2 regions of the Mycobacterium canetti CIPT 140010059 genome follow, and region 2 is predicted to be linked to the other one. Evidence: riboswitches for the same ligand, from Rfam matches in the RefSeq annotation. Region 2 holds a riboswitch; the other holds the start of a gene.
The links. Region 2 has a riboswitch for glycine ahead of gcvP (aminomethyl-transferring glycine dehydrogenase). Riboswitches for the same ligand answer to the same signal wherever they lie in the genome.
Positions count from the first base shown of each region.

Region 1: another riboswitch for glycine. It lies ahead of glyA (serine hydroxymethyltransferase); the one in region 2 lies ahead of gcvP (aminomethyl-transferring glycine dehydrogenase).

Region 1 covers NC_015848.1:76,410-89,229, reverse strand. Annotated here, with positions in the region: gene MCAN_RS00435 (TetR/AcrR family transcriptional regulator) at 36-641, opposite strand; gene MCAN_RS00430 (alpha/beta fold hydrolase) at 703-1,533, shown strand; gene MCAN_RS00425 (hypothetical protein) at 1,606-1,986, shown strand; gene MCAN_RS00420 (MalY/PatB family protein) at 2,001-3,173, opposite strand; gene MCAN_RS00415 (metal-dependent hydrolase family protein) at 3,186-4,421, opposite strand; gene MCAN_RS00410 (ABC transporter ATP-binding protein) at 4,501-5,493, opposite strand; gene MCAN_RS00405 (ABC transporter permease) at 5,496-6,545, opposite strand; partial or broken gene MCAN_RS22250 (HNH endonuclease) at 6,616-6,888, opposite strand; gene MCAN_RS00400 (reverse transcriptase domain-containing protein) at 6,976-7,683, opposite strand; glycine riboswitch at 7,875-7,965, shown strand; gene glyA (serine hydroxymethyltransferase) at 8,273-9,550, shown strand; gene MCAN_RS00390 (L-serine ammonia-lyase) at 9,547-10,932, shown strand; gene MCAN_RS00385 (SDR family NAD(P)-dependent oxidoreductase) at 10,957-11,868, opposite strand; gene MCAN_RS00380 (TetR/AcrR family transcriptional regulator) at 11,971-12,540, shown strand; gene MCAN_RS00375 (NADP-dependent isocitrate dehydrogenase) at 12,658-12,820, shown strand, end outside.
Region 2 covers NC_015848.1:2,099,480-2,117,967, reverse strand. Annotated here, with positions in the region: gene MCAN_RS09655 (haloalkane dehalogenase) at 1-604, shown strand, start outside; gene gcvP (aminomethyl-transferring glycine dehydrogenase) at 825-3,650, opposite strand; glycine riboswitch at 3,683-3,816, opposite strand; glycine riboswitch at 3,817-3,914, opposite strand; gene MCAN_RS09640 (MerR family transcriptional regulator) at 4,009-4,641, opposite strand; gene MCAN_RS09635 (bifunctional nuclease family protein) at 5,146-5,640, opposite strand; gene ftsR (transcriptional regulator FtsR) at 5,759-6,502, opposite strand; gene garA (glycogen accumulation regulator GarA) at 6,499-6,987, opposite strand; gene gcvH (glycine cleavage system protein GcvH) at 7,227-7,631, opposite strand; gene MCAN_RS09615 (DUF881 domain-containing protein) at 7,669-8,547, opposite strand; gene MCAN_RS09610 (small basic family protein) at 8,564-8,929, opposite strand; gene MCAN_RS09605 (DUF881 domain-containing protein) at 8,958-9,881, opposite strand; gene MCAN_RS09600 (CDP-alcohol phosphatidyltransferase family protein) at 9,874-10,503, opposite strand; gene secA2 (accessory Sec system translocase SecA2) at 10,700-13,036, opposite strand; gene MCAN_RS09590 (acetolactate synthase) at 13,141-14,784, opposite strand; gene bacA (vitamin B12 ABC transporter ATP-binding protein BacA) at 14,855-16,774, shown strand; gene MCAN_RS09580 (FAD-binding protein) at 16,857-18,320, opposite strand; partial or broken gene MCAN_RS22400 (16S rRNA (guanine(966)-N(2))-methyltransferase RsmD) at 18,317-18,391, opposite strand; partial or broken gene MCAN_RS23545 (VOC family protein) at 18,462-18,488, opposite strand, start outside.

The sequences.
Region 1 (12,820 bases), 2.0 Mb from region 2:
GTCCGCAAGCCATTTTGCCGAGGCCGCGCCCAGCGCTAGCCGTTAAGCATCCCGTCGATGAGCCGGCGCAGCACCTGTCTGGTCTCCCGACGGGCGCGCTTGGGGTCGTCGGCGGTGGCGATGAACATCGCCGCCTCGTCGAGCGCGCCAATGAGCACCTGGGCCAGCGGCCGCACCGGTTGACGAGCCAACTGGCCGGCCCGGATCGCCTCGGTGATCAACTGTTCGGTCATGCCCAGGCTGTATCGCTGGGCGACGTCGCGGAAACCCGCCCAGCCCAGCACGACGGGCGCATCCAGCAGGATCAGCTGACGCACCTCCGGATCACCAGATACCTCGAGCCAGGCATCGACCGCTGCCCGGATTGCATCGGCCGGCGTCGCCGCCCCCGAGGCGGCGACCAAGGTGGCCATCCGGGCCATCACGTCTTGCTCCACGACCTCCACCACATCGCGGAATAGTGCTGCTTTATCGGCGAATTGGTGGTACATCGCCCCCCGCGTGACCCCCGCCTCGGTCGCGATTTCCGGCGTCCCCACCTCCGCATAACCCCGTAACCCCCACAGCTTGCGGGCCCCGGTGATCAGCGCCTCGCGGGTCGCTGCGGAGCGTTCCTCCTGGGTGCGTCTCTTGATTTCCATACAATCTGTTGGTAAGTTACCGGCAGTCTGCTTGTAAATGTACCTCGAAGGGTGGGCATCCATGTCGACGATCGACATTAGTGCCGGAACTATTCATTACGAAGCAACCGGACCCGAAACTGGCAGGCCTGTCGTGTTCGTGCACGGGTACATGATGGGCGGTCAACTATGGCGACGGGTCAGTGAGCGACTCGCCGGTCGTGGCCTGCGCTGCATCGCCCCCACCTGGCCGCTGGGTGCGCATCCTAAGCCGCTACGCCCCGGCGCCGACCAGACCATCGGCGGGGTTGCCGGCATCGTCGCCGACGTCCTTGCCGCGCTCGAGCTCAAGGACGTGGTGCTGGTCGGCAACGACACCGGCGGGGTCGTCACCCAGCTCGTCGCGGTCCACTATCCCGAACGGCTCGGTGCCCTGGTCCTCACTAGTTGCGATGCGTTCGAACACTTTCCGCCGCCGATCCTCAAACCGGTGATCCTGGCCGCGAAATCGGCCACCCTGTTCCGGGCCGCGATCCAGGTGATGCGGGCACCGGCCGCGCGTAACCGCGCGTATGCCGGTTTGTCGCACCACAACATCGACCATCTCACCCGGGCCTGGGTTCGTCCGGCGCTATCCAACCCGGCCATCGCCGAAGACCTGCGTCAGCTCTCGCTATCGCTGCGCACCGAAGTCACCACCGCAGTCGCCGCCCGGCTGCCTGAATTCGACAAGCCGGCGCTCATCGCGTGGTCGGCGGATGACGTGTTCTTCGCACTCGAGGACGGTCAACGGCTCGCCGCGACCATCCCGCGCGCCCGTTTCGAGGTAATCGAGGGAGCACGGACGTTCTCGATGGTGGATTCCCCGGACCGGCTCGCCGACCAGTTGTCGACGGTCGCGGTGCGCACGTAGCCGGGTGCCCGTTTGGGCCAAGAAGTTCCGCGGCACTGCCTTTTGTGGCCCGCGGGACTTAGAATGCCCGCTGTGACGACCCCGTCCAACCACTGGGGGGACGAACGAAGGAAGCTCTCGCATCAGCCACCGGTGCGGGGTCAGATTCTTGGCCGCAGGCAAGCCCGGCGGCTGAGCCAGCACTTCGCGCGGGTCGGCGTCGAAGCCCCGCCGAAGCGCCTTCAGGAAATGCTGTTGGGCGCTCCCGCCGCCGACGAAGAATGGACCGACGTCAAGTTCGCACTGATCGTGACCCAGCTGAACCATGAGAAGCGCGTCGCGAAATTCCACCGCCTACAACGCCGAGCCACGCATTCACTAATCTGTCTGGGTTTGGTTCTCGTCGCACTGAACTTCCTGATCTGCCTCGCCTACATCTTCTTCAGCCTGACCCAACACGCCGCAGCGTTGTGAATCTACTGGTTGGCTTAATCGATGATGTCGCGCAGGGCGGCCGCGATAGCCTCGATCGCCCGATCCAGTATTGCGCGGGTGGTGGCGAAGTTCAGCCGCGCAAATCCCGAGCCCACCGCGGCGCCGAACGGAATGCCAGGCGACAGCGCCACCTTCGCCTTCGAGAGCAGGTATTCCGCCGGTTCAGACGGCAGAGCCAGCGCACGGAAATCCACCCACGACAGGTAGGTACCGTCCGGAGCGTTGACCTCTACCCCGGGAGCTAACTCCGGCAGCGCCCGTGCCAGATGATCACGGTTCGCCCGCAGATAAGGGAGCAGCTCGTCCAACCAAGATTCGCCATGATGGTAGGCGGCGATGTTCGCGCGGATACCGACCGTTGATGCGCCCATGCGGTGCAACATGTTGATCCGGTCCCAGTCGTGGGCGTCACGGCGGTTAGACAGGATCACCTGAGCGCACATCAGACCCGGCAAGTTCCAGCCTTTGGACGCCGACACCAACGTGACCACGACTTCAGCCGCCGCCTCCGACACCGAAGCGGCGGCGACATGGCGCGATCCGTAGACCACCGGTGCCCAGATCTCATCCGCGATCACCCGGGCGCCGTGGCGGGCCGCGATATCCACGATCGCACGTAGCTCGGCTTCGGTGAACGCCGTACCCAGTGGGTTATTCGGATTGCAGATAATCACCGATCCGGCACCGCGGACGAACGCGGCCTGCAGAGCGTCCAGGTCCAGCAGGTAGCGTCCCGAGTCTTGCTGCACCATTGGGACTTCCACTCGTTGGCGGCCGGTGACGTGCAGGACGTCGAAAAACGGCATGTAAGCCGGAACCGGCAACGCGACCGGACTCTCCGGCCGGGTAAGGAATTCGACGACGACTTCCATCCCCTTCAGGACATCCGGCACGACGCGGACCCAGTCCGGTCGGGGGCACCAACCGTAGCGTTGTCGGCACCAATCGGCCGTCGCCCTCGGCAGGCTGTCCTCGCCCAACGGCGGGTAGCCGAACTCCTCGTTGTCGACGCACGCCCGCACCCCGTCGAGCACAGCCGGTGCGGTGGGAAAGTCCATCTCCGCCAGCCACAGTGGCACTACATCGGGCCCGAAATAGTTCCACTTGAGCGTGTTGCGACCCCGAAGCTGTTCCTCGGTCAACAGATTGAAGATGCTGTCCTGCATTTTATGACGGGGTTATGACGGGGTGTTGTAGCCCACAGCGGATGCTTGTAGCGGTACCTGGGTTCCGCTGCGCCAGACGGCTTTGACGTCGCAGAGTCCGGCGGGGTCATGGTCCACACCTGCCGCAACAGCCAGCAGATCAGCGTCGTAGCCCGGCGCGATGCGACCCTTGCGGTGGCCGAGCCCACAGCTGGCAGCGGCCGCTGCGGTGGCGCCGGTCAGCACCTCTGTGCTGGTGAACCCGTGTCGAGACAGATACACCAAATCGTCGGGGAGCACGTCATGGCGTCTGCCCGGGGCGACTCCAGCGTCGGTGGACAGGGCGACACGCGCACCGGCGTCGATGAGCCGGCGGATGTTTCGCCATCCATCCTGCACAACCGCGACAAGGTTCTCCGGCATCTCCGGATACACCCGGGGAATCGTCATACCGCACCACACACCTTGGGCAACAATCGCTTCAACAACATCCGGGCTGGCGGCGGCGCTGCCTTCGCTCAAGAACGTGCAGTGCTCGATGCCGTCAACACCCGCGGCGACCGCCGCGGCGATCCCTGCGGTGGCATGTGCATGTGCGGTCACCGGTAGACCTACCTGCTCGGCGGCCGCCACCACCGCGGCCAGTTGGCCGCTGCCGTACTGCGGCTGCCACGGATCGGATGCTGTGGTAACGAATCCGCCCGTGGCCATCACCTTGATCCAATCCGCTCCCCGCGCGGCCCGCTCCTGCACCGCATCAACCAGCTCCTCGACGCTATCGGCCACGCCGCCGAGGAACCAGCAATGCCCGCCGCTGCGAGTCAATGGTGGCCCAGAAACCACCAGTTCCGGCCCCACCGTCGTTTTCTGCCGATACTCCTCCCGCAGCGCCAAGGCCGCATAGTCACGGTCGCCGAGATCGCGAATCGTGGTGATCCCGGAGCGCAACGCGGCCGCGGCGTGCCGTCGCGCCCGTCCCACCAGCACCGCATGGGGGTCGCCGGCCAAATCCTCTGGCCTACCGTCGGGGTCCCAGCACAAATGCGCATGCGCATCCACCAGACCCGGCAACAAAGTCGATTCACCCAGATCAACCAGGTTCATATCGGGGCAGGCGGAGCCAGCAAAATCGACCGCGCTGATCCGACCATCCTCGACCACGACCAGCACGGGACCACGCTGAAACCGGTATCCGTCGAACATTTGCCTAGCGCGAATCCCGATCCGTCCCGGACGCGCCGACACCTGGCTAATGCTCAGATCGCCCATCGCTCAGGGACCTCCAAACGCGCACGCGGTGTGAACCGCCACCGCTGCCCCGGCAGTGGCTAGTTCCGGCCAAGCCGGGTTAGTCGTTGGCAAGCGCACGATGCTCGATCAGATCGCGCAGACCCCCCACGCCGAGCCGCTCACGAAACGCCTGCACGGTATAGCCGACGGCCGTCGCGTCGCTGCGGGCACGCACGGTCGCCGAGCGCGGCAGGTGAAACAGCACGCCTATCTCGCCGAAGTAATCCCCCGGCCCGGCAACCTTGACCAATTCCTCACCGCCGTCGGCCAATTCGTGCACAATCTCAAACTCGCCCTCCGACACCACGTAGATCAGGTCGCCCATCGTGCTCTGCTCGAACAGCACCTCGCCGGCCTGAAGATGCACGGTTTCAGGTGGCCGATTTGTCTCCGCGAAATCGGGTGTCAGCTCAACGACGCGATCGGCCATCGGCAACATCCTGCTGTCGTGGGTTGCGACCACGACCACACGCTCGCCATCGGCCAGTTCGCGGATCAACCGCAGCACCTCCTCCACCTGGATGAAATCCAGGTGTGCGGTCGGTTCGTCAGCGAGGATCAGTGGCGGATCCAGCGCAATCGCGCGTGCCACCGCGACTCGTTGCTGCTGACCTCCGCTCAGATCACCGGGTCGATGATTCATTCGTTCCGCGAGATTGACGCGCGCCAGCAGTTCTTCGGCACGCCTACGCGACGCCCTGCGTGACATCCCGGCCGAGCGTAACGGCACCATCACGTTCTCGACAGCGGTCAGGCTGGGCACCAGATTGAACGCCTGGAACACGATGCCGACCTTGTTACGCCGGTAGTTCGCCAGCTCGGCGCCTTGTAGCGTCGTGATGTCGACTTCGTCGAACTTGATCGCCCCAGACTTCGGGCGCAGAATGCCGCCCAGACAGGAAAGCAGTGTCGTCTTGCCGCAGCCGCTGGGTCCGAGCAGCATCACCAACGACCCGGCTGCCACGTCGAGGTTCAAACCGTTGATCGGCCTAAGCGCGTATCCACCGCTGTAGTACTCAACGACGAGGTTCTGAATGCTGAGATCGCCCACCGCTAGGGACCTCCGAACGCCTGCGCGGGATCGACCGTCACCACGCGCTTCAATCCGGCAACACTAGCGAACAGACCGATGACGATCGCGGCCACCGGTAGCGCCAGGTAAGCACCGACGGGTACCGCGACAATCATCGGAAACAGTGGTGCCAACACCTGCGCCAGGACGACGCCCACCACCGCCGCAAGCAACGCAATGACCAGCGCCTGTAATGCGAGCCCGGCCATAATCGAGCGCGTTGGCGTGCCAATCGCCTTGAACACCGCGAAGTCACGTAGCCGCTCAAGAGCCGAAAGGTACACCACCGAGCCGACGATCAGCACCGCCACAATCCACAGCAAAACAGCCACGATCGAGATCGAATTCACTGCGACCTTCAATGGGCGCACCAAATCATTGACAGCGCCCACCCGATCGAAAGTCTGGTAACCCTCCGGCAGCTGTCGGGGCATACCTATGATCCCGATGGACGTGATATTCGGCTGCCCGTTGTACGCCAATTTCTGTAAGCCCTCGGTCGTGAGGAAGACATTGGGGATCTTGGCCAGCGCGGTGGAATTCGGCACAATGCCGACGACCCGCAATCTGCGCGCGCCGACCTCGACAGTGTCACCGAGGTGTCGGCCCATCGTGCTCGATGCCGCGACTTCGTCCGGTTTCGACGGTGACCGACCCTCTGAGACCCGTGGCATGCCAGGTCCGTGCTCGGGCGCGCCGAAGACCGTGACGTTTCGCGTCGACGTGCCTTCTTTCATGATCGTCCCCACGCTGCCCAACGGGGCCGCGGCCATGACACCGGGTTCAGCGGCCACTCGGGCCAGGTCAACATCGGGAAACGGTATTGAACCCAGAAAAGGTCCAGCAGCGCCGGATCTGACGACGAATACATCGACACCCATGGAATCGACGGTGTGCCGGGCCTCCACCCGGAAGCCGTTCGCGAGTCCGGTCAAAACAAGCGTCATCCCGAAGATCAGCCCGGTGCTGATGATCGTGATGACCAGGCGGCGCTTTCTCCATTGCATGTCACGCAGGGCCGCGAAGAGCATTCCCAGACGCTACCAACGTGGCGCACTTGTGGGGCCTGGTCTTGACGTTTTGTGGTCAGGGCGCGGCCCGCTAGTGGTCGAAGAGGCGTTCGGGGTGGTGGTAGTCGTTGGTGCGGGCACCGCGGTCGAGGTGGGGTGGCGGGATCCATGCCGTTTGGCCGTCGGACCGTTTCCTTGTCTGCCAGCCTTTCCCGACTAGCTTGTGGTTGGGTGTGCAGGTGAAGGTGAGTTTGTCGATATCGGTTGAGCCGCCGGTTGCCCACTGGTCGATATGGTGGACTTCGCACCGGTCACCGGGTGCGTGGCAGTTGGGTCGACCATGGGTGCGGTGCCCGCGTTGCTGCGGGTCCGTTTCCCGTGGCCGCCCTTCGAACCGGACGTGCGACTTTCACCGTATCTGGCTCTTCACGGAATCTGCCGATGGGGTGGTTCAGACAGCCTGAGTCCAGGGAGTGGGGATCGTGTTGCCCCGATAGCGGTATCGCCGAATGGGCACCGCGGCGGGGTTAAACAGGGTGATCCCGTCCGCGCTGATGGGGTGCCACCGCCCGGTGGGGTCGGTGAGCCAGCGGCGGACGTCGGTCCAATTCCAGCGATGCCGAATGCGCTGCCAGTTCACCAGCCGCAACACCCGCTTGTCTTTGATCCGGTGACGCACCCGGTCCATCAGGTCCGCGTGGTCGATGCGGTCAAAGCACGCCTTGATATCAGCGTCGAGCACCCAGCGATACTCCTGGGTGCCGAACAAGTGAATCTCAGCGATCGTGTCGTGCGCGCGTCGCGCGGGCCGAAACCCGTAGGAGACCGGCTCGAAGTCGGTCTCAAAGATGGGTTCTAGCACCAGTTTCAACGCCGCCTGAACGACCCGGTCGGCCACTGTGGGAATCCCCAGCCGCCGTACCTTGCCCAACCCGCCCGGTTTGGGGATCTTGCGTTCCCGCACCGGTTGAGGTCGAAACTGTCCACTCTTGAGTTCAGTGCGCAGTTCGTTCAGGAACTCCAAGGCCCCGATCTCGGACTCGATGCGGGCCACAGTGAGCCCGTCTGATCCCGCGGCGACCACGGCGTCCACCGGGTCCACCGGGTCCACCGGGTCCACCGGGTCCACCGGGTCCACCGACACCGTGATCGAACTCATATTCGAATGCTATCGCCGCCACGCCCCGCCAGCCGCCGACAAACGCACCCCTGTGGATAAACACCCAACTGTGCACCAACGCGTGATATGACCCGCGCTGTCTGATTGGGCCGTCCGACTACCACCGACCGCAGGGTGACAAAACACATGCGTGGTGTGTATGTTGCTTTCCGTCACAATCGAACAGCCGCTGACGCGATGTGGGAGAACCTCCATGTCGAGGCGCCGTAGGAGCAATCTCCTCCCCGAGAATCTCTCAGGCCCAAGCACCACACCGCCGAGGCAACTCTGGAGACAGGGACGGTCGCACCGACCGTGCCTGACCGAAGGTGTAGAGCGGCGCCATGATGCGACGCCGCAGACTCTCAGGTTTCAGGACAGAGCGGGGAGGGCGCAACCAGCCCGGCGCGATCCGGGCTCGTCGAAACCGGAGTTGGCCCTTGTCTGAACCGCACGATCGAACTGTTGGCGACCTCGCCGTGGCCGAAACGATGTCGCGGCCGCCGGATGCCCATTTGGCCGGGCAGCCGATTGCTCCGGGAACACCCTTGACCGCCCCCGAGTACGCCGAACAGACCGGACTGAGCTGATGAACACCCTCAACGACTCCCTGACCGCCTTCGACCCGGACATCGCCGCCCTGATCGACGGCGAGCTGCGCCGTCAAGAATCCGGCTTGGAGATGATCGCTTCGGAGAACTATGCACCGCTGGCCGTGATGCAGGCCCAAGGTTCGGTCTTGACCAACAAGTACGCCGAAGGCTACCCGGGCCGGCGCTACTACGGTGGCTGTGAATTCGTCGACGGTGTCGAGCAGTTGGCTATCGACCGCGTCAAAGCGCTCTTTGGCGCCGAATACGCCAACGTGCAACCACATTCGGGGGCCACCGCCAACGCCGCCACCATGCATGCGCTGCTAAACCCCGGCGACACCATCCTGGGGTTGTCGCTGGCTCATGGCGGTCACCTGACCCACGGGATGCGGATCAACTTTTCCGGCAAGCTCTACCACGCCACCGCCTACGAGGTGTCCAAAGAGGACTACCTGGTCGACATGGATGCCGTCGCCGAGGCAGCGCGCACACACCGGCCCAAAATGATCATCGCCGGCTGGTCGGCGTACCCACGCCAGCTGGATTTCGCCCGCTTCCGCGCCATCGCCGACGAAGTCGACGCCGTGCTCATGGTGGATATGGCGCATTTCGCCGGCCTGGTCGCCGCTGGCGTGCACCCCAGCCCGGTGCCGCACGCCCACGTCGTCACCTCCACCACTCACAAGACGCTCGGCGGGCCCCGCGGCGGCATCATCTTGTGCAATGACCCGGCCATCGCCAAGAAGATCAATTCCGCGGTCTTCCCTGGGCAGCAGGGCGGGCCGCTCGAGCATGTCATCGCAGCCAAGGCCACCGCATTCAAGATGGCAGCACAACCTGAATTCGCGCAGCGCCAACAACGTTGCCTCGACGGCGCGCGCATCCTTGCCGACCGGTTGACCCAGCCCGACGTCGCCGAACGTGGCATCGCGGTGCTAACCGGCGGCACCGATGTGCACCTCGTCCTAGTCGACCTGCGCGACGCCGAACTCGACGGCCAGCAAGCCGAAGACCGGTTGGCCGCCGTGGACATCACCGTCAACCGCAACGCGGTACCCTTCGACCCTCGTCCCCCGATGATCACCTCGGGCCTGCGAATCGGCACCCCGGCGCTGGCCGCACGCGGCTTCTCCCACAACGACTTCCGCGCCGTGGCAGACCTCATCGCGGCGGCACTGACGGCCACCAACGACGACCAGCTGGGTCCGCTGCGCGCCCAGGTCCAGCGGCTGGCCGCACGCTATCCGCTCTACCCGGAACTGCACCGGACATGACCATCAGCGTCTTCGACCTGTTCACCATCGGCATCGGGCCGTCCAGTTCCCACACCGTGGGACCGATGCGCGCGGCAAACCAGTTCGTAGTTGCGCTGCGCCGCCGGGGCCACCTGGATGACCTCGAGGCGATGCGAGTGGATCTGTTCGGCTCGCTCGCGGCCACCGGAGCCGGTCATGGCACCATGTCGGCGATATTGCTGGGGCTGGAAGGCTGCCAGCCAGAAACGATTACCACCGAACACAAGGAACGCCGGCTCGCCGAGATCGCAGCGTCCGGCGTGACGCGAATCGGCGGTGTCATTCCGGTCCCGCTGACCGAGCGTGATATCGACCTGCATCCCGACATCGTTCTGCCAACGCATCCCAACGGAATGACGTTCACTGCCGCGGGCCCACACGGCCGCGTCTTGGCCACCGAGACTTATTTTTCGGTGGGCGGAGGGTTCATCGTCACGGAACAGACCAGCGGCAACAGCGGCCAACATCCATGCTCAGTTGCCCTTCCCTACGTGTCGGCCCAAGAACTGCTGGACATCTGTGACCGCCTCGACGTGTCAATTAGCGAAGCGGCGCTGCGCAACGAAACATGTTGCCGCACCGAGAACGAGGTACGCGCCGCGCTGCTGCACCTGCGCGACGTCATGGTTGAGTGCGAACAGCGGAGCATCGCTCGCGAAGGGTTGCTTCCTGGCGGCCTCCGGGTGCGCCGGCGAGCGAAGGTGTGGTATGACCGCTTGAACGCCGAAGACCCCACTCGCAAGCCGGAATTCGCTGAGGACTGGGTCAACCTGGTCGCGCTGGCAGTCAACGAGGAGAACGCCTCCGGTGGGCGCGTCGTCACCGCCCCGACCAACGGTGCCGCCGGCATCGTGCCGGCGGTCCTGCACTACGCAATCCACTACACGTCGGCCGGCGCGGGGGACCCCGACGATGTCACCGTGCGATTCCTGCTCACTGCTGGAGCCATCGGATCGTTGTTCAAGGAGCGAGCATCGATCTCCGGAGCCGAGGTCGGCTGTCAGGGCGAGGTCGGCTCCGCGGCCGCCATGGCCGCCGCCGGATTGGCTGAAATCCTCGGCGGCACACCGCGACAAGTGGAAAACGCCGCCGAGATCGCCATGGAACACAGCCTCGGCCTGACCTGTGACCCCATCGCCGGGCTGGTGCAGATCCCCTGCATCGAACGCAACGCGATTTCCGCCGGCAAGGCCATCAACGCCGCACGGATGGCATTGCGCGGCGACGGCATCCATCGCGTCACCCTCGACCAGGTCATCGACACCATGCGCGCCACCGGCGCGGACATGCACACCAAGTACAAGGAAACCTCGGCCGGCGGGCTCGCCATCAACGTCGCAGTCAACATCGTCGAGTGTTGACCAACCGTTGCCGTTGAGTCCGGCTCATCCGACGGGATAGACGACCCCGGTGAGCTCTTCGGACACAGCCCACAGGCGGCGCTGCAGCTGCTCGTCGTGAGACTGGGCGCTGGAGGCCACCACCTTCGGGTAGCCCCGTATTTCACCGAAGCCATCGGGTCCGAAGTACTGGCCGCCGCGCACCGCGGGATCGGTGGCGGCACGCAATGTCGGCAGGGCCCCCAGTTCGGCGTCTTGCATCAGCGGCGCCAGTATGGCCGCCACCGCGACGAGCGGCCGTGGCATGTTGCGGACCAGTTCGGTGTTGGACACTCCCGGGTGCGACGCGACCGCGATGGTGGTTCCGCCCGGTGCTAACCGACGCTGAAGTTCATAAGTGAACAGCAGGTTGGCGAGCTTGGCTTGGCCGTAGGCGGCGACCCGCCTGTACCGGCGTTCCCACTGGAGGTCGTCGAAATGGATTGCGGCACGGATGCGATGGCCGACGCTGCTGATGGTGACCACTCGTGAACCGGCGACGGGCAGCAGTCGATCAATCAACAGGCCGGTCAACGCGAAATGGCCCAAGTGGTTGGTGCCGAACTGCATCTCGAAGCCGTCTGCTGTGGTCTGTCGGGGTGTATACATCACCCCGGCGTTGTTGATCAGCAGGTCGATGCGCTGGTGGTCAGACTTCAGCTGTGCCGCGGCGGCGCGCACCGACGCCAGCGAGGTCAGGTCAAGCTCCTGAAGCTCTACTTCGGCGCCGGGGGTGGCCTCGGTGATGCGTGCCGCCGCCTGCTTGCCCTTGTCGAGGTTGCGCACAGCCAGCACCACGTGTGCACCATGGGCGGCAAGCGCTGCGGCGGTCTCGAATCCAAGTCCGGTGTTGGCCCCCGTGATGACGGCGGTCCGGCCGGTCTGGTCGGGAATGTCGGCGGCAGTCCATTTGGTCATGAGGGCTCCTCGCTATGCTTTGACTAAGCGGGGCGAGCGCTCCGCTTAGCCGAACTATACGGAACGCGCGCCCCGCTTTGTCAAGGCTTTCGGAGGTACGACTTGGCTCCTACTGACCGGCGGGTGCGTGCCGACGCGGCCCGTAACCGGGCACGCGTATTGGAGGTTGCCTACCAAACCTTTGCGGCCGACGGTCTATCGGTGCCCGTTGACGAGATCGCTCGGCGCGCCGGAGTCGGCGCAGGCACGGTATACCGGCATTTCCCGACCAAGGAGGCGCTGTTTCAGGCGGTGATCGCCGACCGGATGCACCGCATCATCGACAAGGGACATGCCCTGCTCAAATCCAAGCATCCCGGCGACGCGCTGTTTGCATTCCTGCGGTCGATGGTATTGCAGTGGGGCGCCACCGATCGCGGCCTGGTCGAGGCGCTGGCCGGCGTCGGGATTGAAATCAGCAGCGCGGCCCCGGAAGCCGAGGCAGATTTCTTGGACCTGCTCACCGACCTGTTGCGCGCCGCCCAGCGCGCCGGCACCGTACGGCCGGACGTAGACGTGCTTGAGGTCAAGACGCTCCTAGTCGGCTGCCAAGCGATGCAGAGCTACAACGCTGAGTTGGCCGCAAAGGTGACCGACGTCGCCCTCGACGGCCTTCGGGCAAACAGAAAGTGATCGTCGTCGCGCAGAACACCGCCCGAATCATGTGCGGCGCAATCCGCGATACTGGTAACCGCCGCTACAACGCGGAGTGATTCAGCATCTGACCGACAGTGACGCCGGGAGAACACCATGAGCGCCGAACAGCCGACCATCATTTACACGCTGACCGACGAGGCGCCGCTGCTGGCGACCTACGCCTTTCTGCCGATTGTGCGTGCCTTTGCCGAACCGGCGGGCATCAAGATCGAGGCCAGCGACATCTCTGTAGCGGCACGCATCCTGGCGGAATTCC
Region 2 (18,488 bases):
GCACGCGCGGGTGATCGGCGAATTCGTCGATCACCTGGGCCTGGATCGCTACCTGAGCATGGGTCAGGACTGGGGTGGCCCGATCAGCATGGCGGTCGCTGTCGAGCGTGCCGACCGGGTCCGCGGCGTCGTGTTGGGCAACACGTGGTTCTGGCCGGCGGACACGCTGGCGATGAAGGCCTTCAGCAGGGTGATGTCCAGCCCGCCAGTGCAGTACGCGATCTTACGGCGCAACTTCTTTGTCGAGCGCTTGATACCCGCGGGAACCGAGCACCGGCCGAGTAGCGCGGTGATGGCGCACTACCGGGCGGTGCAGCCCAACGCCGCGGCACGCCGAGGCGTAGCCGAGATGCCCAAACAGATCCTGGCCGCCCGTCCCCTGCTGGCACGGCTCGCCCGGGAGGTGCCAGCCACGCTGGGTACCAAGCCCACCCTGTTGATTTGGGGGATGAAGGATGTCGCATTCAGGCCGAAAACGATTATCCCCAGACTGAGTGCGACATTTCCCGACCACGTCCTGGTGGAGCTGCCCAACGCCAAACACTTCATCCAGGAGGACGCCCCCGACCGGATCGCCGCCGCGATCATTGAGCGCTTCGGCTGAACCTCTGTCGCTGAGCACCCCGCAACAGCTGGCATTGTTGGAGCGCGGGTGGCGACACCGAATAGCTCCCCACCTCCGACCACGGTCAACCCCGCACCAACACCTGCCGCCACCCCGAAAACTCCGCAACCCCGACAACGACCCATAGCAGCCGACACGTCAGCTACCCACCCAGTAGCACCCGGGCCTCGAGCTCGACCGGGGGCCGGTCGACGAGCGTTTAGGCAAAAGCCTCTACCGGCGGGCATGAGCAGACCAGGTTGCGATCCCCGTAGGCGCCGTCGATGCGACGTACCGCGGGCCAAACCTTGGGTCGGAATGCGGTGCCGAGCGGGTAGGCGGCCTGTTCCCGCGTATACGGGTGGTCCCAATCAGACGCCAGCAGGCACTGCGCGGTGTGCGGTGCGCCGCGCAGCGGATTGTCGTCGACAGGCCACTCCCCGGCCCCGACTTTGTCGATCTCGGCGCGGATGCCGATCATGGCCTCGCAGAAGGCGTCCACTTCGGCCAGGCTCTCGCTCTCGGTGGGCTCCACCATGAGCGTACCGGCCACCGGAAAACTCATCGTTGGTGCGTGAAAACCATAGTCTGCCAGCCGTTTTGCGACATCGTCGACGGTGATACCGGTCAACTTAGTGATACCGCGCAAGTCCAGGATGCACTCGTGGGCGACCATGCCGTTCTCGCCGGTGTACAGCACCGGGTAATACTCGTCAAGGCGGCGCGCAATGTAGTTAGCCGACGTGATCGCTGTCAGCGATGCCGCCCGCAGTCCCTCAGCCCCCATCATCCGGATGTATGCCCAGGTGATCGGAAGAATCGAAGCCGACCCATATGGTGCCGACGACACCGGATAGCCCTTGGGCAGCTCGGGGGCGAAGGGGTGACCTGGCAGAAACGGTGCCAGGTGCGCCCGCACCGCCACCGGGCCGACGCCTGGGCCACCGCCGCCGTGCGGAATGCAGAATGTCTTGTGTAGGTTGAGGTGACTGACGTCACCGCCGAACTTGCCCGGCCGGGCCAGGCCGACCAGGGCGTTGAGGTTGGCTCCGTCGACGTATACCTGGCCGCCCGCGTCGTGCACGGCAGCGCAGATCTCGGCGATGTCGTGTTCGTACACGCCGTGAGTGGACGGGTAGGTGATCATTAGCGCCGACAACCGCTCGGCATGCTCCCCGACCTTAGCGCGCAGGTCATCGAGGTCGACGTCGCCGTTGTCGTGGCAGTCCACCACCACCACGCGCATGCCGGCCAAGGCGGCTGACGCGGCATTGGTGCCGTGCGCGCTGGACGGGATCAGGCAGATGTCGCGATGCGGTTCACCCCGGCTGGCGTGGTACTCGTGGATCGCCAATAGGCCCGCATACTCGCCTTGCGAGCCCGCGTTAGGTTGCAGCGACACCGCGTCATAACCGGTGATCAGCACCAGCCAACTCTGTAGGTCGGCAACAAGTTGACGCAGCCCAGCGGTATCAGATGCCGGGGCAAATGGATGCTGACGCCCGAATTCAGGCCAGGTAATCGACTCCATCTCGGCGGCGGCGTTGAGTTTCATCGTGCACGAGCCGAGCGGAATCATGCTGCGGTCGAGGGCAATATCCTTATCCGCCAGCGCACGCAAGTACCGCATCATCGACGTCTCGGTGCGGTATTGCGTGAACGCTGGATGCGTCAGGAACTCCGATGTGCGCGTTGCGATGTCCGCATGGGCGGGTGCGGCGGCCGCTACACCGAACGCGTCCAGAACGACCGCCACGTGGGCGTCAGTGGTGGCTTCGTCGCAAGCTACCGACACATGGTCGGCGTCGACACGCCACAGGTTGATGCCGTTGGCCTTGGCCCTGGCCAGCACCTCGTCGGCACGACCGGGCACCCGGGCCAACACCGTGTCGAAGTACTTGTCGTGCACCAACGCATCGCCCAGTGCACCGGCGATAGCCTCGGCGTGGGCATGCACCCGGCGTGCGATGGCGGTCAGCCCGCCCGCGCCGTGGTAGCTCGCGTACATCGCGGCAAGCACCGCCAACAGCACTTGTGCGGTGCAGATGTTGCTGGTGGCCTTGTCGCGGCGGATGTGTTGCTCGCGAGTCTGCAGCGCCAACCGATAGGCCGGCGTGCCGTCACTGTCGACGGACACACCGACCAGCCGGCCGGGCAGCTGACGCGCATGCTTGGCGTGCACCGCAAGGTACCCGGCATGCGGGCCGCCAAACCCCATCGGCACTCCGAACCGTTGTGTGGTGCCAAAGGCGACGTCAGCGCCGATCTCTCCGGGCGGCGCGATCAGCGTCAGCGCCAACAAGTCGGCGCCGACGGCCACCAGTGCGCCACGGTCGTGGGCCTGTTGCACCAGGGCAGACCAGTCGGTGATCCGGCCGCTGGCCCCGGGCAGCTGGGCGATGACGCCGAAAAATTCGCCGTCGGGCAGACCGGCGCGCAGGTCGGCCGTGACGATCTCGATACCCAGCGGCTTGGCGCGGGTGGCCAGCACCGCCGCGGTCTGGGTGAACACGTCGGCGTCCACGACCACCCTCTTCACCGGCCCGCGGGCCGCGCGGTGCATCAAAGTCATGGCCTCGGCCGCCGCGGTGCCCTCGTCGAGCATCGACGCGTTCGCGATCTCGAGGCCGGTCAGATCGGTGACCAGGGTCTGGAAGTTCAGCAAGGCTTCCAGCCGACCCTGACTAATCTCGGGCTGGTACGGCGTGTAGGCGGTATACCAGGCCGGGTTCTCGATGATGTTGCGTAACAGCACCGGGGGGGTGTGTGTGTCGTAGTAGCCTTGCCCGATCATCGACACGGCGACGGTGTTAGCGTCGGCCAGCGCTCGCAGCTCGGCCAGCGCCTCGGCTTCGCTGGCAGCCGGTGGCAGACTGTCCAAACCCGGTGCGGCTCCGGTGTCGGTGAGTGTGTCTAGGATGCCCGCCGGGACCGCCTTGACTGCCAGGTCATCGAGCGAATCCACCCCGATCACGGCGAGCATGGTCGCGACGGCCTGGCTGTCCAGACCGATGTGCCGGTCTGCGAACGTCGAATGGTCGGACACGGTGAACTCCTGACAAAGCAGAGGACTAGCGGCCCTCTCCCTCTGTCTTCACCTGCACGCCAGGCGCCTGAGAGATTCGGCGACTCTGTCCACCGTCAGGTGAATCGCCTTTCCCCATCGGCGGGTGAGGACCGCCAGGGGTCGCCACCGCTTTCCAGAGGCATCGTAGTCTCGCGCGGTCCGGGTGCCTGAGAGGTTGACGGAGAGGTATTGCTCCTTCGGCGTCCGTAGCTGGCAGCCACAGAACTCTCCCGCACTAGAGCGATGCGTTGTCCAGTCTACTGCCGAGCAGACACACAATCGCATCCGAGGAGCCTGCCGCGTGCGATTCTGTGTCTGTTCGCGGGGGAACTCTCGGCTAGCCGATCTTGCGGTCGCGATGCTTGCGTCGGGAGGCCAGTTCATCTTCGGGGGCAGCAATCGACTCCCCGCCGTCGGCGCGCTCACCGTGGAAGTCGGCGATAACACCCGTCAGCTCCCGCATCGCGCCCGAGACGGCGATGCCGAACACACCCTGGCCGCCCTGCAGGAGGTCGACGACCTCCTCGGCCGACGTGCACTCGTACACGGTGGTCCCATCGGAGAACAAGGTGATGTTGGCCAGATCCTGGACGCCACGCTGGCGCAGATGGTCAACTGCAACCCGGATGTTGTGCAGCGAGATACCGGTGTCGAGCAACCGTTTGACGATCTTGAGAACCAAGATGTCCTTGAACGAGTACAGCCGCTGGCTGCCGGATCCTGCCGCACTACGGATCGACGGCACAACCAACGATGTGCGCGCCCAGTAGTCGAGCTGGCGGTAGGTGATCCCAGCGATCTGGCAGGCGCTCGGTCCGCGATAACCTACCAACTCGTCAGGAACGGAATCGTCGGGGAACAGGCCGGGCTGCACGGGTCCGCTGGCCGCAGCGGCGCCGTCGTTACCATCACCAGCAGTGCCCGTGTGGTCAGCAAAGTCGAGCTGGTCTTGACGTGGCTGCTCGCCCAAGGTGCTTCCTCTCGCCGATCGCGCTCTTGTCACTAGCTGCGTCACTGGCTCCCCCGACAGCCATTACTTAGGGCCCGAGTGTTAGAGAGCATACGCTGTTCGATGGGCGCGATGCTCCCGGTTAACTATCAAGTCGTGATCAAAGTATCGCGGTCGCCGGGCGCATTAGGCACTAACCGCTAGGCGTGTCGACAATTGCAGCCAGAGATGAGACGCAGCCGTGACGTTGCTGGCCGGCAAATAATGGATGCTCGCCGTCGCGGCGCGCATCGTCGCCGCGCTCGGCCTTATCGCGCGCCTCCTCAGCCCGCCGTCCCGGCGCGCATCGTCGCCGCGCTCGGCCTTATCGCGCGCCTCCTCAGCCCGCCGTCCCGGCGCGCATCGTCGCCGCGCTCGGCCTTATCGCGCGCCTCCTCAGCCCGCCGTCCCGGCGCGCATCGTCGCCGCGCTCGGCCTTATCGCGCGCCTCCTCAGCCCGCCGTCCCGGCGCGCATCGTCGCCGCGCTAGGTGGCCTTGAAATCGTCAGGTGACACACTGTCGAGAAACTCTTTGAATTTCTCCACCTCGTCCTCGCGAACAGCGGTGGTGGCCTCCTCGTCACTTTCGTCGGGAATCAGCAGACCGGCCTGGGCTAGTACGGCCTCCTCGACGTAGATCGGAACACCCACTCGCAATGCGATTGCCACCGAGTCCGAGGGACGGGCGGACACCTTGATATTGCGGTCGAAGATCAGATCAGCGTAGAAAGTTCCTTCCTGCAGGTCTACAATGCGCACCTCTTTGAGCGAATGCCCCAGCGCAGCAATGAGATCCCTGATCAGATCATGGGTCAGCGGACGTGGCGGCTCGACGCCTTGCTGCTCCAGCGCGATAGCGGCAGCCTCCGACTGGCCGATCCAGATCGGCAGGTATCGATCACCGTTGGCCTCGCGCAATAACAGCACCGGCTGGTTCTGCGGCTGCTCGACGCGAATGCCGACAACACGAACTTCACCCATCTGCGTCTGCCCTCCGCACATGCAACCGGTGTCCGACTCACGCTCGGTGCGACGACGCGGTGGGCGCCACGTCTCTACCGTGACGTCGAACACCAAGCTGTCGAACGAAGTCTAGTCCTCAGCGGTGAAGAACGTCGCGAACCGCAGACTTGATCAGCGACGTGTGCAAAGTTATGGCAAGCGCGGCCACCTCACGGGCCAAGTCGTCGGCCCGGTCGCGGGCACCGGCCTTGCCGGCCTTGACGAGCGGGCCGGCAATCTGGGCAATCAGGTCGGACTGCCGGTCGGCCGCGGAGCGGAAGGCGCGTAGATGCCGCGGCTCGACGCCGTATTCGGCCAGCGCTCGTGCGCATTGCAGGATCACGACGGCGTGTTCGTCGAAGAAGCCGCCCGGCCCGGTGGTGATCACACCGGCTTTGAGCAGGGCCGTCAGTAGCTCGTCGGCCACTTCCGATCGTTCCAGGAGGTCTTCCCGACTGAGCCGGATACCCGTGAGCGACACGGACGCGGTGTCCGACCCGACGCCGCCAGCACTGTCGCCGGCTACGGGCACCAATCGCGGTAGAACGTAAGGAGATCCGAATGGTGGCAACTCACCGTCGGGCTGGGCGTCCAGCTGGGCCCTGATCACCTTCAGCGGCAGGTAATGGTCCCTCTGGGCAGTGAGAATGAATCGCAGCCGTGCGCAGTCGTATGCGGTGAACCGCCGATACCCCGATGAGGCCCGCCGGGGCGTCACCAGACCCTCAGCCTCCAAGAATCGAATCTTGGAGATGGTGACATCAGGAAAATCCGGTCGTAGCAGGTCGAGGACCGCCCCGATCGACATCCCGGCCAGCGCGGGGCTATCGGGTGCGCTCACGGGCCCCCGGTACTCCCGTCATCCTCGCCTTGCTTGGGTCCGGTCAAGAACACCAACCGGAACTTGCCGATCTGGACCTCGTCGCCGTTCGCCAGCACCGCCGAATCCACGGGCTCGCGGTTGACGTAGGTGCCGTTGAGACTCCCGACATCGACGACATTGAATTCGTTGTTTTCCAACCGGAATTCAGCATGGCGACGGCTCACGGTCACGTCGTCGAGAAATATGTCGCTGTCGGGATGCCGACCAGCCGACGTGATGGCTTGGTCGAGTAGGAACCGGGACCCGGCGTTGGGGCCTCGTTTGACTACCAGCAACGCCGAGCCCGGCGGGAGCCCTTCCACCCCGGAGACCGCGCTCTCCGTACCCGCTTGCGCAGGAGCGTCCAGCTCGCTGAGGAAGTCTGCGCGGAAGACGGAGGTCGTCTCTACCGTGACTTCATCGGAGGTCTGGTCCTTCTCAATATCCGGGTTCATGTCCGTCACCCGCTGCTCCTCACTGGCCGCTGTGGCGTTGTCTGACCGAGTCGTTCGGCCGGCTTCCCGCTACTCTTTACCGCCTATTATCGCCCTTACTACTTTCTCGTGCCGCTGTCTCGACCGTACCGCGCACGGGTCCGCGATGTGCGCACCCCAGCGGATCCCAGGCTCGATTGCCCTGCCCCGCCCGGATCCGTGCAGACCCGCGACCTCCCACGTGACGCTGGCAGGGACCTTAGCAATCGTCACTCGGTCAGTGTGCCGCGGTAGGCCTCAGCGTCGAGCAGTGTCGTCAAAGCTGACTCCAGGGCAGCGACATCCGAGCTGTCGACCTGGATGTCCAGCAGCCAGCCGGCTCCGTAGGGGTCGGAATTCACCAATTGCGGAGTGCCGTCCAGATCGCTGTTGACCGCAGACACCTTACCCGAAATGGGCGCATAGAGATCCGACACAGATTTCGTCGATTCCACTTCGCCGAAGGTCTCGCCGGCGGTGACCGCGGTGCCGATAGCGGGTAACTGAACGAAAACGACGTCGCCAAGCGCCGACTGTGCATAGTCGGTGATCCCCACCCGGACGGTGTCGTCGCCACTGCGGCGAATCCACTCGTGTTCGGCGGTGTAGTGCAGATCGGACGGGATATCGCTCACGGTAATCCTATTCTGGTCGGCTCGGAGTTGGGCTAGTTCACTTGACGGGCTGAGCGTATTGGTGCTGTTTTGGTTGCCGCAAGGCGGTCACGTCCACACGGTCGGCCTGCTGCACAACCATCCGCCCGCCGACGCGTTTGACACCGTCCTGTGCACCACCAGGAATGTTCATCGCCGCGGCCAGCGTTGGAGGATCACCAATCGCCAGAATCGAATACGGCGGGGACAGGACCTTGGTGTCGACTGTCAGTGAGCCGGGCACACCGACAACCCAGGTGTCAACCCCGACCCGTACCGACCGGTGTGCATCGTTGATCTGGATCGCCTCGGCTCCAGCGGCACGCAGTTCGTTGATCACGTCGATCATCACCTCAGGCGCTACTCCGGGTCCCGGATCGTCGATCGTTATCATGACGCCCGGCCCGGTGGCACCCACGGCGCCGACCAGGATGGACAACGCGGCCAATCTAGCCTGGGCGCTTTCTAACGCTGCCTGATCGGTGTTGCCGGATGCCTGCAACGCGTTCAGCGTGTTCTGAAGGTCGATCACTTCGGCGTTCAACGTGGCCTCACGTTGCCGCAACGAATCCAACAACACCAATAGGTCTGCAGGACGGGCTGTTTCCAATGAATCACCGGAGTCGGTCTGACGGACCTGAGTGACTATGGCAACCCCCAGAACCAAGCACAACAAGATCGCAAGCGTCCCGAACACCAGACGCGAGCGACCACCCCGCAGTATTTCGGTCAATCTTGTCCGCCGCAGCGGTCCGACCTTGGAGCGCGGATGGTCGGCTGGTAGTTCGTGACGACCACGTCGCACGGCGTCGTGAGCGCCCGCGTCGGCTTGGGAGTGACGCGCAGTTGTGGCGGCGGAAGTCTCGGCTGCCACGGGTTCTGGGCGATTCTCACTCACGGTGATCTCATCTCCGTCACGCTCCGAACAACCGCCGCCGCAAGGCCGCGGTGTTGCCGAAGATGCGGATGCCCAGCACGACGATGATCGCGGTGGACAACTGTGTGCCGACGCCCAGTTGGTCACCGACATAGACGATTAGGGCAGCCACCAAAACGTTGAACACGAACGAAACCACGAAGACCTTCGGGTCAAAGATCCGCTCGAGATAGGCGCGCAAGCCACCGAACACCGCGTCGAGCGCGGCGACCACCGCGATCGGCAGATACGGCTGGATGACCTCTGGCACGCCGGGATGGAAAACCAAACCCAGCACGATTCCAACGGCGAGCGCCGCGATCCCGATCATGCGCGCCGGACTCCAGGCCGTATCGCTCCCCATGGTTTCCTATTCACCAGGACTTCTCTCACTAGGGCCCAATCTGTTTGGCGAACTTGACATCCCGGGTCGCACCGGCAGGCAATGCCAGACCGTCGCCGACGTTCACACTGACGCCGACACCGTAGGAGGTCTCCAGCAGCCGCAGGCGGTACAGCCCGGCGCTGCGATCGAAGACGTCCTGCATGGCATGTGGCGGCCCGACCGCCAAGATGGTGTAGGGACTACTCGTGGGATTATTGTCGACCAAGATTGCTCCGCCGGCTTGCCGGATCGTGACGTTCGGCCCGATCCGGACGCCATCGATCGAGATGGCCTCGGCGCCACTTTCCCACAGTGAGTTGACGACGAGCTGCAAATCGCGGTCGAGGATGATTTGCTGGCTACCGCTAACCCGCTGCTTGGACACGTCGGAAAGATTAGGGCTCGCACCGGGATCGGTCACGGTCACCGTCAGACCAGGCCCGACAACCGGTGCGCTGGCCGCGGCCAGGCTAAGCACGTCGAGACGGGCCAGCAGCCGCTGTCCCTCGGCGTCGTCTGCGAGTACGATCCGCCGCACGTCGTCGACTTTCGCCGAGAGTGTGCTGCGCCGTTGAGCCAACGTGGTGGCGGCGGCCTGGGTTGATCGCACACTCGCAACGAGCAACTGTTGGGCGGCGCGCACGCCGGGTGCCACCGAGCGCGCCTGCGCAACCGCGGCAGCGAACACGGCGGCGACTAGGGTCGCGGCCAATGCCTGCCACATCCAGCTGACGGCGCGGGCTTGCCAACACCGTGGTGCCGCAGCACGCTCGCGCTCGGCGGCAACCGCCGCGTATCCAGCATCCAGATGCTCTGATAGCAGCGCGCGCAGCAACGACGGAACCGGGATGCGTTGTGGCTGCGCCCCTGCGTGGGCGCTGTAGCCGGCGTTGGGGTCGTAGCCGCCGAGCAGCCGGTCAGACTCAGCCACGTTCACCAGCGTTCTGGGCCGCCGGCCGATGAGCCCTGCCCTTGAGCTTAGGCATCTGCCGCACCACCATCGTCATCTGCACTGCATACAGCACGAAGGCCCACAAGTAGGCATACATACCCCAGATCAAGAATGCCCAACCACAGGCCAGCAGCACATGGCTCCACAATGGATCGCATTGCCCCAACAGAATGGTCGGAAAGCCAACCATGAAGCCGAAAGTCGCTGCCTTACCGACGTAGGTCACCGGTAGCGCTGACAGTCCACGGCTCCATAGCAGCGGCAGCGTCCCAGCCAGCAGCGCATCGCGGGTCAGCAACGTAAGGACAAACCACCACGGCACGATGCCGCTCAGGCCAAACACGATAGGAACAGTGACCATGTAGAGGCGATCAACGGCCGGGTCCAGCAGCGCGCCCAGCCGCGATGACTGGTTTAGTAGCCGTGCAATCTTGCCATCAGCCCAGTCCGAAACGCCACTGAACACCAGGATCGCTACCCCCCAGCCATTGGCGTGCGCGCTGAGCACGACGTAGACGAATGCTGGGATGAGCGCGAGGCGAATAACGCTCAACATGTTGGGGACAGTCAGCACCCGATTCTGCGTGAGCACCGGCTCCATGAGCCGTGACCTTAGCCTGGCGACGATGCGCGCCGAAACGGCGGGCTGAGGAGCCGGGCAATCGGATCTAGCCTGGCGACGATGCGCGCCGAAACGGCGGGCTGTGGGGGCACCCCTAGCCGCGAGCGTAACGCCACTGCGATTTTCTGCCCGAAATTTCGCAGTGGCGTTACGCTCGGCGCTTACGCTGGGCAGCTCAGCGGAACACCCCGGGCAGACTGAGGGCAGAAAGCGTGTCACCGGACAGTGGGTTGTCATTGACCATGTAGGTCCATGTCGACGTCGGCCGGGCCGGTTTGGACAGGTCCAGCCCCGGCTCGTGGTCAAGGACGTTCGCGGTTTCGAACGTCTGTTGAGCCGCCTCGATGGCGTCGGCGGCCAGCGACGCGAACGCGTCCACAGCCATCCGGTGAAACTCGTCGAGTGGGTTCTGCCGGCCCAGCGCGCGTAGATGGATGCTCTCCCGGATGTCGGCCAGATACGCCAGGTGATCGGCCCAGCCACGGTCGAGGTGATACAGCATGATCTGCCGACAAATCGTCTCGAGGCGTTCCTCGGATACTTTGTCGGACAGCTCCTCGTACCGCTTAGGCGCCAGTTCGGCGAGTTCCTCACGCGCGGTTACGGTGCGCAACAACGTGTTACGCCGTTCGACGATGATGGCGCGCTGCTGGGCGATCAGCTGGTTGTAGCGCCACGTGTTGGCGTGCACATCCAATAACCGGCCCTCGGCAACGCGCTGGGCATGGTCGAGCAGACTACCCGTCCTCGGGCTGACAATCCGGCCATTTTCGTCGGTTGCCATCGGCAGCTTGTTGTGGTCGAGGTTGGCCGCAACGACATCGTCTTCCCAGCTTGAGAAAAACACCGACGACCCGGGATCTCCCTGGCGCCCGGCCCGACCGCGCAGCTGGTTGTCTAGCCGCTCGGTGTGGTGACGGCCAGTGCCGACCACGTGCAGGCCGCCCAATTCCGCGACCCTGTCGTGGTCAGCTTCGTCGGACCCGCCGAGCCTGATGTCGGTGCCGCGCCCGGCCATTTGAGTTGACACCGTGACCGCGCCGTATTTGCCGGCCTCGGCGATGACCCGGGCCTCCTCGGCGTCGTTCTTCGCGTTGAGCACCACGGCGGGCACACCGCGGCGCACCAGGCGTTCGTGCAGTTCCTCGGATTCGGCCACGTCGCGGGTACCGACCAGCACAGGCTGCCCCCTCTGGTGCACCTCGGTGATGTGCTCGACGATCCCGTCGTTCTTGGCTGCAGTGGTGATGTAGACCCGGTCGGCCTCGTCCTCGCGGATGTTTGGCTTGTTCGGTGGTATCGGTGAGACACCGAGCTGGTAGAACTGCCGTAGCTGCTCACCGGCGGCCAGCGCGGTTCCCGTCATTCCGCACACAGTCGCATACCGGTTGATCAGGGCCTGCACCGTGATGGTGTCGAGCACTTCCCCAGTTTCCGTGGTCTCGATACCTTCCTTGGCCTCGACCGCAGCTTGCAACCCGTCCGGCCAGCGCTGCAGTTGCGCGATACGGCCACGCGACGCGTTGATCAGGTGCACCGCGTCGTCGCGGACGATGTAGTGCACGTCGCGTTGCAGGAGCACATGCGCGTGCAGCGCGACATTGACCTCAGTCAGTGTGGTGCCGACGTGCTCCTCGGAGTACAGGTCGATGCCACCGAGCGCTTTCTCGACTTTGCGTGCCCCGTGCTCGGTCAAGTGGACATTGCGGTTATCGGAATCGGTGGCAAAGTACTCGTCGGCGTCCTTGTCGCCAACAAGCTCAGCGACCAGCCGGATGATCTCCAGCCGCGGCGTCTCACGATGTGTGGTTCCGGCCAGCACCAGGGGCACCAGCGCCTCGTCGACCAGCACGGAGTCGGCTTCGTCGATGAGAGCCACGTCTGGATTGGGCGATACCAGGTCATTGACATCAGTCACCAACTGATCGCGCAGTACATCGAAGCCAATCTCGTTGACCGAGGCATAGGTGACATCACGGTCATATGCGGTCCGGCGCTCGTCAGGGGTCGAGTCCGCGGTGATCCAGCCGACCGTCAGGCCCATCGCGTCCAGCAGCGGGCCCATCCACTCCGCATCGCGGCGGGCCAGGTAATCGTTAATCGTCACGACGTGCACGTGCCGGCCGGCCAGCGCATAACCGGCGGCCGCGATCGCCCCGGCAAGGGTTTTGCCCTCACCGGTGGCCATCTCGATCACGTCTCCGGCGAGCATGCGCAACGCGCCAAGCAACTGCACATCAAATGGTCGCAGCCCGGTCCTCCGCTCGGCGGCTTCCCGGGCAATCGCGAGAAACTGCGGGATATCGGCGGACTCCGCGAGGTCGTCGAGGTTGAGCAGGCCTGCCGCCTTACGCAGCTTCTCGTCGGACAGATCGGCAGCTTCCTTGTCGTATTCTGCCGAAGCGGTTACATCCGCCAGGGAGCGGCTCCGGTTCTTTTCGGTGCTGGCGCCGAGCAATCGCCAGAATCGGCTGCTCAGCCGGCCGGGTTGAGCGCGGGTGGTCTTGGGCACAAACCAACGGTACGCGAATGCCGGCCGGCCGCGAGGGTGCGTGTCTGTACACCGACAGGCCGCAATTCGTGTACAACCGTGCACGTTCACGGCCCGGCTGGACGTCAAGCCAGGTTGGATCGGCGTGGATAAGCCACGCTTGGGTCGGTGAGCACGTTGACCACAGCGGGCAGGCCACTGGCAAAGGCCCGTTCCAGCGCCGGCCGAAGTTCAGCGGGCACCGACACCAGCTCGCCGTGGCCGCCCAGTGCGCGCACCACCTCGTCGTAGCGGGTTCCCGGGCGCAGTTCGGCCACCACCGAATAGCCGTACAACGCTTCCATCGGGTGCTTCTCCAAACCCCAGATGCCGTTGTTGCCGATCACTGACACGACCGCCACGTTGTGCCGAACCAGCGTGTCCCATTCCATGCCGCTGAACCCGAACGCGCCGTCGCCCTGCAAGAGCACGACCTGGCGCTGCGGCCGCGCCAGTTTGGCAGCCAGGGCGTAGCCGGGACCCGACCCCAGGCAGCCAAACGGACCGCTGTCCAGCCAACAGCCTGGCAGATAGCTGTCGATCATCCGGCCGGCGTACGACCCGAAATCGCCCGCATCGATAACGACTAGAGCATCCCGCTCCAGCAGCGCGGCCAGCTCGGCGTACACCCGCATCGGATGCAATGGGATCCGGTCATCGACCAGCTCGGCCTTCTCGAGATCACGCGCCATGGTCTCGGCCGTCGCGAGCTCCTCGATCCAGCCCTGGTGGTCGGTGCCGCCAGATCCGGCCAGCGCCGAAAGGGTGGCGGTCAGATCCCCATAGAGCCCCGCCGCGACTGGTCGCGGATGTTCGCGTGCGGGTTCGACGCGGTCTGCCACGATGAGCTGCGTTGTCGACCCGAATACCCCACCGAAGCCCAGACGGAAATCCATCGGCACACCGACGATCAGCGCGACATCAGCCTCCCCCAGCGCTTTTGACCGCGCCCGTGAGAAGGCCAACCGGTGATCGGCGGGCACCACGCCGCGCGCCATCCCGTTCATCAGCACCGGAATGTGCCGTTCCTCGACAAGACGCAGCAATGCCGCCTCCGCATGGCCCCACCAGACGTTGGTACCTGCCATGATGACCGGACGCTGGGCCGTCGAAAGCAGGCCCACCGCCCGGTCCAGGGCGTCGCCGGCTGGGGTGGGACCGGCCGGTAGCTCGGTGAGCGCGCCGGGGCGGCCATTGTCTGAGGACATGGAGAACGCGTGATCCATCGGGAAGTCGACGAATGCCACACCCGACGGCGCACTCACCGCCGCCTGCAACGCCTGATCGACCAGCAGGCCCGCGTTCTCGGCTGACTGCGCTGTAGCGGCGAAGCGGGCCACCGGCGCCACAAACGGCACGTGATCGATCTCCTGCAGGGAACCCATACCCCAGCGCAGCGCCGGCGCCCGGCCGCCGAGCACCACCAGTGGTGACTGGTTCTGCTGGGCCGCCGCCATCGCGCTCATCCCGTTGGTGATCCCCGGCCCCGCGGTGAGCGCGGCCACGCCCGGCACCCTGGTCACCTTCGACCAGCCTTCGGCGGCAAAGGCGGCGGTTTGTTCGTGGCGGGTGTCGATCAGGCGGATGCCCTCCTCACGGCAGCCGTCGTAGATGGAAAACAGGTGGCCGCCCGACAACGTGAAGACCGTGTCGATACCACTGGCTTTAAGTCGGCGCGCGATAAGCCGGCCAGCATGCATGGTCTGGGCCGGGGCGGTGTCGGTGCTCATATCGGCAGCCTATCGACAACCTTCGGGTACCTTCGCCCGAAGGATTTCTGTTTGTGAGGAGACGTCGACCTTGGGCCCGAAATTGTTTAAGCCGTCCATCGATTGGTCTAGAGCATTCCCGGATTCCGTGTATTGGGTCGGCAAAGCCTGGACGATCAGTGCCATCTGTGTGCTCGCGATATTGGTTCTGCTCAGGTATTTGACGCCCTGGGGCCGGCAGTTCTGGCGGATCACCCGCGCATACTTCGTTGGCCCCAACAGCGTTCGCGTGTGGCTGATGCTCGGCGTGTTGTTGCTTTCGGTAGTGCTGGCAGTGCGCCTGAATGTGCTATTCAGCTACCAAGGCAACGACATGTACACGGCCTTGCAGAAGGCCTTCGAGGGCATCGCCTCTGGCGATGGCACGGTCAAACGCTCAGGTGTGCGAGGATTTTGGATGTCGATCGGGGTTTTCAGCGTGATGGCCGTGCTGCACGTGACCCGGGTCATGGCCGACATCTACTTGACGCAGCGCTTCATCATCGCCTGGAGGGTCTGGCTAACCCACCACCTCACACAAGACTGGCTCGACGGCAGGGCCTACTACCGAGACCTGTTCATCGACGAAACGATCGACAACCCCGACCAGCGCATTCAGCAAGACGTCGATATCTTCACCGCCGGGGCAGGCGGCACTCCGAATGCTCCCTCCAACGGGACGGCCAGCACGCTGCTTTTCGGGGCCGTGCAGTCGATCATTTCGGTGATTTCTTTCACAGCGATCCTGTGGAATCTCTCGGGCACCCTGAATATCTTCGGCGTGTCCATCCCGCGCGCAATGTTCTGGACCGTGCTGGTCTATGTGTTCGTGGCCACGGTCATCTCGTTCATCATCGGGCGGCCCCTGATCTGGCTCAGCTTCCGCAATGAAAAGCTCAATGCCGCTTTCCGTTACGCGCTGGTTCGGCTACGCGACGCCGCCGAGGCGGTGGGTTTCTACCGCGGCGAGCGGGTGGAAGGTACCCAGCTACAGCGGCGGTTCACGCCGGTGATCGACAATTACCGTCGCTACGTTCGGCGCAGCATCGCATTCAATGGATGGAATCTGTCGGTGAGCCAGACAATTGTTCCGTTGCCGTGGGTCATCCAGGCGCCTCGATTATTCGCCGGGCAGATCGACTTCGGCGATGTCGGGCAGACGGCGACTTCCTTCGGCAACATTCACGACTCGTTGTCGTTCTTCCGCAACAACTACGACGCGTTTGCGTCCTTCCGCGCAGCAATCATCCGATTGCATGGGCTGGTCGACGCCAACGAGAAAGGCCGCGCCCTGCCCGCGGTCCTGACCCGACCGAGCGACGACGAGTCCGTCGAGCTCAACGACATCGAGGTGCGTACGCCTGCCGGCGATCGGTTGATCGACCCGCTCGATGTGCGGCTGGACCGCGGAGGCTCGCTGGTGATCACCGGGCGTTCTGGGGCCGGCAAGACCACGCTGCTGCGCAGTCTGGCGGAACTGTGGCCCTACGCATCGGGGACCCTGCACCGGCCGGGCGGCGAGAACGAGACGATGTTCTTGTCGCAGTTGCCGTATGTGCCGCTGGGGACGCTGCGTGACGTGGTGTGCTACCCCAACTCTGCGGCCGCCATCCCCGACGCCACCCTGCGGGACACGCTGACCAAGGTGGCGCTGGCCCCACTGTGTGACCGGCTGGACGAGGAACGCGACTGGGCCAAGGTGCTCTCCCCCGGTGAGCAGCAACGTGTTGCCTTTGCTCGCATCCTGCTCACCAAACCCAAGGCGGTCTTCCTCGACGAAAGTACCTCGGCGCTGGACACCGGGCTGGAGTTTGCGCTCTACCAATTGCTGCGCAGCGAGCTGCCGGACTGCATCGTGGTCAGCGTCAGCCATCGCCCCGCCCTCGAGCGGCTGCACGAAAACCAGCTCGAACTACTCGGTGGCGGCCAATGGCGGCTGGCCCCAGTCGAAAACGAACCGGTACGGGTGTAACCCGTGTGCGCGACTGCGACTCTCACGACGCTTTCAGGGCGTGTCGCGTCCCAGGATTCACAGTCGCGACGTGAGGTGACTATCACGCTTGGGCTACCGCGGCCGCCGCATGCGCTCCGGCGCGACGCCCGAAAAACGACCCCTCACCCAGCTGGGTCCCGCTGGCATATCCCTTGCCGTCCTGGGCGATATTGGACGCGCATGCCCCGACCGCGTACAGGCCGGCCACCACCGCGCCGTCGTCGCGCAGTACTTGACCGTCCACCGACGTGGCCAGCCCGCCCAGAGTGAATCCGGCATACATCGCCTTGCCCAGCGACATGTCGAACGCCCCCCACGGCCCGTTGTCTTGTGCTGCAAGGAATTCCGGCTGCTTGTGGAAATCGGGATCTGCGCCGCGCGCGGCGTAGGCGTTGTAGCGGTCCAGCGTCGCCGCCAGGTTGCCCGGTGGAATGCCAAGCGCGGCTTCCATTTCCACAACCGTTTCCCAGCCGTCGATCAACGGGACTAGCGGCATCTTGGGGTGCTCCAGGTGGGCTTCGTCGACGATCAAATACGCCGCGCTGTCTGGCTGTTCCATGATGAACCCAGCGGTCCTGGAATGGTAGGAGTCCTCGGCGACGAACCGCTGTCCGAGTTTGTTGACGATGATGCCGGTGAGCAAGATCGACGGCGGGTACGGCGGAGCCGTGATGAACATCTGGTCCATGTGTTGGGTGGCGCCGCCGGCTGATACACCCAGCCGGATGCCCAACCCGTCGTCGTAGGTGTTGCCCAGCACGAACGGCTTCTCGGCCAGTTTCGGAGTGTATTTGGCCACCATGTCCGGGTTCATCACGAATCCGCCGGCCGCGATGATTACCGACTTCGCTTTGATTGCACCGGTTTCGGAGAACCGCTTCCACATCACCCCGGTTACCTTGCCGGTCCCGTCCACGATGAGCTCGGTGGCGCCCGTCTCGTAGCGGATCTGTATCCCCAGGCTTGCGGCTCGCTTGAGCAGCAGGTCGATCACCATGGCGGCACCGCCGGTGTCGCCCGGCACGGGTACCTTGTGCCCGCGCGGTGCCGGCACCGCCAACTCCAGGAATGGCCACACCTTCTCATTTCCGGTGAACATCAAGCCCTCGGTGTTGGGTTGAATCACGGCCTTGCCGGGAAAGTAACTACGCTCGAACTGAAAACCCAGGCCCTCCAACCAGTTGAAATGCTCGACGCTGCCGTCGCAATAGGCGCGAATCTTGTCGTGATCGGGCTCTCGGGAGACCGCGACCAGGTACTTGTACATCTCCTCGGGTGAATCGGGATGACCGGTCGCCAGCTGCACCGTGGTTCCGCCCCCCAGGTAGAAGTGCCCCCCGGCAAGCGCGGTGGTGCCGCCCGCCGCGGCGGCACGTTCGAGCACCAGTACCCGGGCGCCGGCGGCGGCCGCGCTGACCGCCGCGCAACCGCCGGCGATGCCGAAACCAATCACCGTTACATCGACGTCATCCGACCAGGACGTCACGGTCTCCGCACTAACGGTGGCGGGTATGTCGGTGCTCATTGGCGCCGCTCCTCGTCATCGCTTCGTCCCCCGCAAGCGGGCGGTACCCCCACTGCATCGTCGCCGGCGCGGCTCATTGGCGCCGCTCATGTCGGCACTTGCACCTCCGCTTGCTTCGGCCAATGCGGCTTCGAGCCCCTGGTGTAGACCCGGCCCACAGTCCCGCAA